2 regions of the Buttiauxella ferragutiae genome follow, and region 2 is predicted to be linked to the other one. Evidence: predicted binding sites of a transcription regulator. Region 2 holds the regulator's gene; the other holds the start of a gene.

Region 1 (3,421 bases), 2.3 Mb from region 2:
TGTGTCCGCTCCAGTGAGGCTATGACCTCCCGTGGTGTCGAGGTTGAATGCGCTTTTTCAAGCCGGTTGGCCGTCCTCTGCACATCCTCTTTCAGCGCGTCGCGCTGACGCAACAACGCCCTGAGTTTACGGACTTCAACTGACGGTGGGACCCAGGCATCGGGATGCTTCAGCTCGCCATAACAGGCCAGCACAAATGCGTCCACTGTGTCATTTTTCGTGAGGATATCCATTCCGCAGGCAAACTCACGGACACGGTATGGATTGGCCATGCAGACAGAAATCCCCGCATCATGAAGCCCATACGCCAGATTCTCATGGTAGATACCCGTGGCTTCCATCACGACTGTCATATTATCAGAGGCGCATTTTTGGGCCTCCAGCCAGTCGATGATTTTGCGGGCCACACAGGGTTCATTGGTGAAGACTTTCTGCTTTTTCTTACCCTTAATACCGGCAACAAGCAGACAGACATCTATTTTATTTTTGCTGATATCAGCACCGAGAAAAGCCATATTTCATCTCCTTCCACGTGAACCAACACGCCATTCCAGCCTTGTACATGCGAAGTCAGAGCTTCTGGTTACCGTTCGGATTTTGAGTGGCGTGAAAGGTGAAACGGAGGGCTTAAGCTACGTCGGAAGATCGAGGTCTTCAGGTCGGATACAAGCTTCCTCCGTTTCATGTAACCGGTAGCTAACCAGCTACCGGTTCAAGATACAAGGTCGGATAAGCGCAGCGTCATCCGACACCACTGGCGTAAATGGTGGATGACGCTAACGCTTATCCACCCTACAAAACACATTTATCACCCTTTGTCAGCAATCTGAGGCCCTGGTTTTCAACAGGGCCCGAGACTGATGACAAACTTCTTCGTAGGTCGGATAAGCGCAGCGTCATCCGACACAACGGGCGTAAATGGTGGATGACGCTAACGCTTATCCACCCTACAAAACACATTTATCACCCTTTGTCAGCAATCTGAGGCCCTGGTTTTCAACAGGGTCTGAGACTGATGACAAACTTCTTCGTAGGTCGGATAAGCGCAGCGTCATCCGACACCACTGGCGTAAATGGTGGATGACGCTAACGCTTAGCCACCCTACAAAACACATTTATCACCCTTTGTCAGCAATCTGAGGCCCTGTTTTCCAACAGGGCCTTTTTTTTAGATTCGGAGTTAATGCTCAGAGGGCAGCGTCTTATTTATAAATAACCGCGGTACCGTGCAAAGTGTTTGGACCGGTGACTGAAGTAATACGGTATGAGCTTGCACCCATTTGATCTGCTTTTTCTGCCAGTTGATCTTCCAGAGAACCCAGGTTTGTCCCCCCAGTCGCCGTGATGGTACCGACTTTCTGTTGGCCATTTGGTGTTGCCTGAACTTCAACAGCGGCAAAGCTTGCGAAAGAGATTGAACTAAGAACCACAGCAGCGATGAGAGTTTTAACGTTTTTCATGATTTTTTACCTTGAGCAGATGATTTGTAAGGTCGTTAAGTTATTTACTTAACGATCGATAGGTAAATCATAAACGTGATCTTAATCACACGTCAAATTATTTTTATAACGCTCGTTAATTATTTTATAAACATACTATTTTTCATTACGATAGGATTAATTTATTTTTATCCTAAATGCCTATAGCTACTGAGTGTTATTATTTTTATAATGATCGTTCATTAAACAGACAAAGGTTAAACGGCACATATGTCATCTGATATAAGTTACATCAAAAAAAGCCGTGGCCGTCCGAAGGTGTTTGACAGGGAAGCAGCACTCGACAAGGCCATGGCTTTGTTCTGGCAACACGGCTACGAAGCCACTTCTATGGCGCATTTAGTGGAAGCTACCGGCGCGAAAGCCCCGACGCTGTACGCCGAATTCACCAATAAAGAGGGGTTATTTCGCGCCGTGCTGGATCGTTATATCGCCCGTTTTGCGCAAAAACACGAAGCGTGTTTATTCTGCGAAGAACGCAGTCTCGAAGAGGCTCTGGAAGATTATCTGTCTCATGTTGCGAAGCTTTTCACCGACAAAGACACACCTGCGGGCTGCTTTATCATCTGTACTTCATCAGTGCTGGCGACCTCTTCGGATGATATTTCAGCCGTGATCAAAGCCCGCCATGCCATGCAGGAAGAAACGCTGATACGTTTTCTGAGCAAACGCCAGGCAAGAGGCGAGATTCCGTCTGAAAGCTGTGTCCGAAAACTGGCGAAGTATCTGTGTTGTATCGTTCAGGGGATGTCAGTCAGTGCGCGTGAAAATGCCAGTTATGAAGAGCTGTTGCAGATAGTGAATACCACGATGCGGCTGCTGCCAGAATTGAAGAAAGTTTAAACTGCGCTAAGGCGGATAACGCAAACTTATCCGCCTTAGCTAAAACACTGCTTTACCGTTGCCGCCCTTTACTCCAGTAAGCCATAAAGTTGATAGCATCATGGTTCACGCCACATTCTCCTATCAAATATCGCCGCAGCATTTTCACCACCGTCGACTCTGCCGCAACCCAGCCATAAAACGTATTGCTGGCGGTCGTGGCTTTATCCCACAGTAATTCACCTTCGGCTTCCTCATTGACCGTTTCAGCAACGCCCGCCGTTTTCGGCAGTTGTGCGTCGGCTCTGACTGCTTTTAGCAAGCACTCCCCGTGTCTCGCGTTAGAGGTTTTACGCGGCAACCAGTGAATGCTGGCAAAGCTATATGCGCTTAAATCCACACAATCGCCCTGCTCTGGCACCTCGAAAAATGCCTGTATTTGTGGTGGATTTGGCTGCGTCGCCAGCAGTTCAAGAATGCCTCGTGCCGCAGGCAATGCGGTTTCATCGGCAATAATCAGTGCCTGACGCAGGCCCTGAGGCGGCGTCCATTCATATCCACCACTGTCACCAGAATAAGCAGCATTCGGGGCGACAATTTGTATTTTGTCGCCAGCTTCAGCGGCAATCGCCCACGCAGAAGCCGGGCCTTCGGTACCATGGCTGACGAATTCAACCGTCACTTCCTGGCGCGCAGCATCGACGTGGCGCAAGGTATAAGTGCGCACAATCGGCCGCTTCTCTTTGGGCAATTCTTGCAGTAGCTGATACCACTGTGCTTGCTCTGGCAACGTTGGGATTGAACCGTCCTCTGACGGAAAAAGCATTTTGATGCGCTGATCGGGTGCATCACATTTCATGTTTGCAATGTCCGGACCGCCAAACACCAGGCTCAACAACGAAGGTGAAACTTGTGATTTATGCACTAGCTGCACATTAAACAATCGATAACCTTGCACCCCTGCCATTTCGACTCCTCTGCCGTCTCCGGCTACATCCACAAAAAGTAAACCACAGAAATCATGTGATTATTCATGAGATTAATTTGAGAAATACTATCAATTGAGATTGATAATGAGAACCGTTATCGGCAAAATCCAA
Region 2 (3,421 bases):
GTCGTCACCCCACAGCACGATGTGGCGAATGCCGTCGACTTGCTGGTTGGCGTAGTGCCGATTGTCAACCTGGAATGGATTCAAAAACTGGTGCGTGATACCAGCGAACGTGGGCATTCCCGGGAAGCGGTGATGGATTCAGTGGTGCGCTCAATGGACGACTACATCAATTACATCACGCCACAATTTTCACGCACGCACATTAACTTCCAGCGTGTCCCGACTGTCGATACCTCTAACCCGTTTGCTGCACGCGGAATTCCATCGCTGGATGAAAGTTTTGTGGTGATTCATTTTCGCGGGTTGGATGACATCGATTTCCCGTACTTGCTCGCCATGTTGCAAGGCTCATTCATTTCCCACATCAATACAATAGTGGTACCGGGCGGCAAAATGGGGCTGGCGATGGAATTGATCATGACGCCGTTAGTGAAGCGTCTGGCGGAAGGACGAAATATCAATAATCAGGGCGGCGAGTAACCGCCCTGTTTTGCACACTAGCCTTCAATGACTTCGTAGCTGTGCGTGATATTTACGGCTTTTTCCAGCATCAGTGCAACAGAGCAATACTTCTCAGCAGATAAATCAACCGCGCGGGAAACCGCGTTATCTTTTAGCTCTTTGCCTGTCACGATGAAATGCAGATTGATGTGAGTAAAAAGACGAGGAGCTTCTTCGCGACGCTCAGAGGTCAATTTCACTTCGCAGTCGGTGACGTCGTAGCGGCCTTTTTGCAAAATAGAAACCACGTCTATTGCACTGCAACCCCCGGCAGCCATCAGTACCATTTCCATCGGGCTCGGTGCTTTATCGCCAGAATTACCGTCCATCAGAATCTGGTGTCCTGAAGCGGATTCACCAAGGAAAGTTAACCCTTCAACCCATTTCACACGTGCCTGCATGTTGCTTCTCCCATTGAAAAAATTACCTTCCAGAGTACGCGGATGCAGCAAAACTGGCAACGGAAGGCGACCTACGTCATGCTGAAACGAGACAATAGGAGACACCTGCCAAAAGCTATGCTAAAACAATCCGGATGCTACATTGATACATTGACGTAATGCATAGATGCAAAGGACGTCACTAATTACAGGCAGCAAGAATGACTTGCATGCCATCTCCCCAAAGTGGGGAATATTCTAATACTTGCAACGCCAGACAGGATGTTTAGCGTCCTGTCGTTGGTAGCCAGTTATAAACAGAGGATAACCGCGCATGGTGCTTGGCAAACCGCAAACAGACCCGACTCTCGAATGGTTCTTGTCCCATTGCCACATTCATAAGTATCCATCGAAGAGCACACTGATCCACCAGGGTGAAAAAGCAGAGACGCTGTATTACATCGTCAAGGGCTCTGTAGCTGTTCTGATCAAAGATGAAGAGGGCAAGGAAATGATCCTCTCCTATCTGAATCAGGGCGACTTTATTGGTGAGTTAGGGCTGTTCGAAGAAGGCCAGGAACGTAGTGCCTGGGTCCGTGCTAAATCTGCCTGTGAAGTGGCTGAAATTTCCTATAAAAAATTCCGCCAGCTGATCCAGGTAAACCCAGACATTCTGATGCGTCTTTCTTCCCAGATGGCTCGTCGTCTGCAAGTCACTTCTGAGAAAGTCGGTAACCTGGCATTCCTCGATGTGACTGGTCGTATCGCGCAGACACTGTTGAACCTGGCAAAACAGCCTGATGCAATGACTCACCCAGACGGTATGCAGATTAAAATTACCCGTCAGGAAATTGGTCAGATCGTCGGTTGTTCTCGTGAAACTGTCGGTCGTATCTTGAAAATGCTGGAAGATCAGAACCTGATCTCCGCTCACGGCAAAACGATCGTCGTTTACGGCACTCGTTAATTTCCGTTTCAAAAAAGGCGTGTTGCTTTATGGACACGCCTTTTTTTGTCTTTAAAATCCAAACACCTGCAACACAAAGTATGACAAGCATATGTGGAGAAGATTAATCTATCACCCTGAAGTTAACTATGCACTGCGGCAAACGCTGGTGCTGTGCCTTCCTGTGGGGATCGGTTTACTACTGGGGAATTTGCAGTTAGGTCTGCTTTTCTCGTTAGTGCCCGCTTGTTGCAACATTGCTGGTCTGGATACACCCCATAAGCGTTTTTTTAAACGCCTGATTGTTGGCGGCACTCTTTTTGCGACCAGCAGTTTAATCATGCAGCTTTTGCTGCTCTACACCGCGGTCCCATTGCCCATCATTCTTATGGTGATGGCGCTCTTGTTAGGCGTCACCGCTGAAATCAGCGCCCTGCACGCACGTTTGCTTCCGGCATCGCTGATTGCGGCCATCTTTACGCTAAGTATGGCCGGCAATATGCCTATCTGGAAGCCGATGGTGTTATATGTCTCCGGCACGATTTGGTACGGAGTCTTTAACTGGTTTTGGTTCTGGATGTGGCGTGAGCAGCCGCTGCGCGAAACGTTAAGCCTGCTCTATCGCCAATTGGCGGAGTACTGTGAAGCCAAATACGGCATGCTGACACAACATGCTGATCCCGAAACAGCGCTGCCTCCACTGCTGGCTCGCCAGCAAAAAGCCGTAGACCTGATCACCATCTGCTACCAACAGCTGCATATGCTGTCGGCAAATCAGCAGAACGGTTACAAACATTTGTTACGCTCTTTTCAGATAGCGTTAGATTTGCAAGAGCACATCTCCGTCAGTTTGCACCAGCCTGCCGAGGTGCAAAAACTTGTCGCGAAAAGCCATGCAGAAGCGGTTATTCGCTGGAATGCGCAGACCATTGCGGCACGCTTGCGCGTGTTGGCCGATGACATTCTCTACCATCGTTACCCACAGCGTTTTACGATGGAGAAACAAATTGAAGCCCTCGAGAAAATTGCTCGCCAGAATCCGGACAACCCGGTTGGGCAGTTTTGTCATTATCACTTCAGCCGTATCGCCCGCGTGCTGCGCATCCAACGCCCTCTGTACGCCCGTGATTTAATGGAAGACCGGCAGCGCCGTTTACCGCTGTGGGCAGCACTGAAAAGCTATTTGTCGTTGAAATCTGCCGCCCTGCGCAACGCCGCCCGACTAGGCGTAATGCTAACCATCGCCAGTCTTTTCGGGGCATTTTTACATCTGCCGAAACCCTACTGGATTTTAATGACGGTGATGTTCGTTACGCAAAACGGCTACGGCGCCACGCGGGTACGCATTCTGCACCGTTCGGCAGGGACCATTGCTGGCCTGGCGATTGCGGGTATCGCCCTGCACTTTCACTTCCCACAAAGCATTGCCCTGGCCGCGATGCTGGTCATTACGCTGGTCAGCTATTTGTTTATTCGCCAGAGCTATGGCTGGGCGACGATTGGTTTTACCGTGACGGCGGTATATACCCTGCAACTGCTCACACTCAGCGCCGAGCAATTTATCGTCCCGCGCTTGATTGATACTCTGCTCGGC

The links. Region 2 encodes CRP, which controls carbon source genes, mostly activating them, when cyclic AMP is high. Its sites were predicted from a motif close to ATGTGANNNNNNTCACAT; they were not measured.
Region 1: a site for CRP is predicted at 1,534-1,551, ahead of bhsA (multiple stress resistance protein BhsA). Genes of this name have one in related genera too.

The regions. Positions count from the first base shown of each region.
Region 1 covers NZ_CP093332.1:3,334,940-3,338,360, forward strand. The annotation lists gene MNO13_RS15440 (IS110 family RNA-guided transposase) at 1-515, opposite strand, end outside; gene bhsA (multiple stress resistance protein BhsA) at 1,203-1,460, opposite strand; gene MNO13_RS15450 (TetR/AcrR family transcriptional regulator) at 1,710-2,342, shown strand; gene MNO13_RS15455 (siderophore-interacting protein) at 2,395-3,288, opposite strand.
Region 2 covers NZ_CP093332.1:388,935-392,355, reverse strand. The annotation lists gene MNO13_RS01700 (phosphoribulokinase) at 1-480, shown strand, start outside; gene MNO13_RS01695 (OsmC family protein) at 498-902, opposite strand; gene crp (cAMP-activated global transcriptional regulator CRP) at 1,216-1,848, shown strand; gene MNO13_RS01685 (YccS/YhfK family putative transporter) at 1,940-3,421, shown strand, end outside.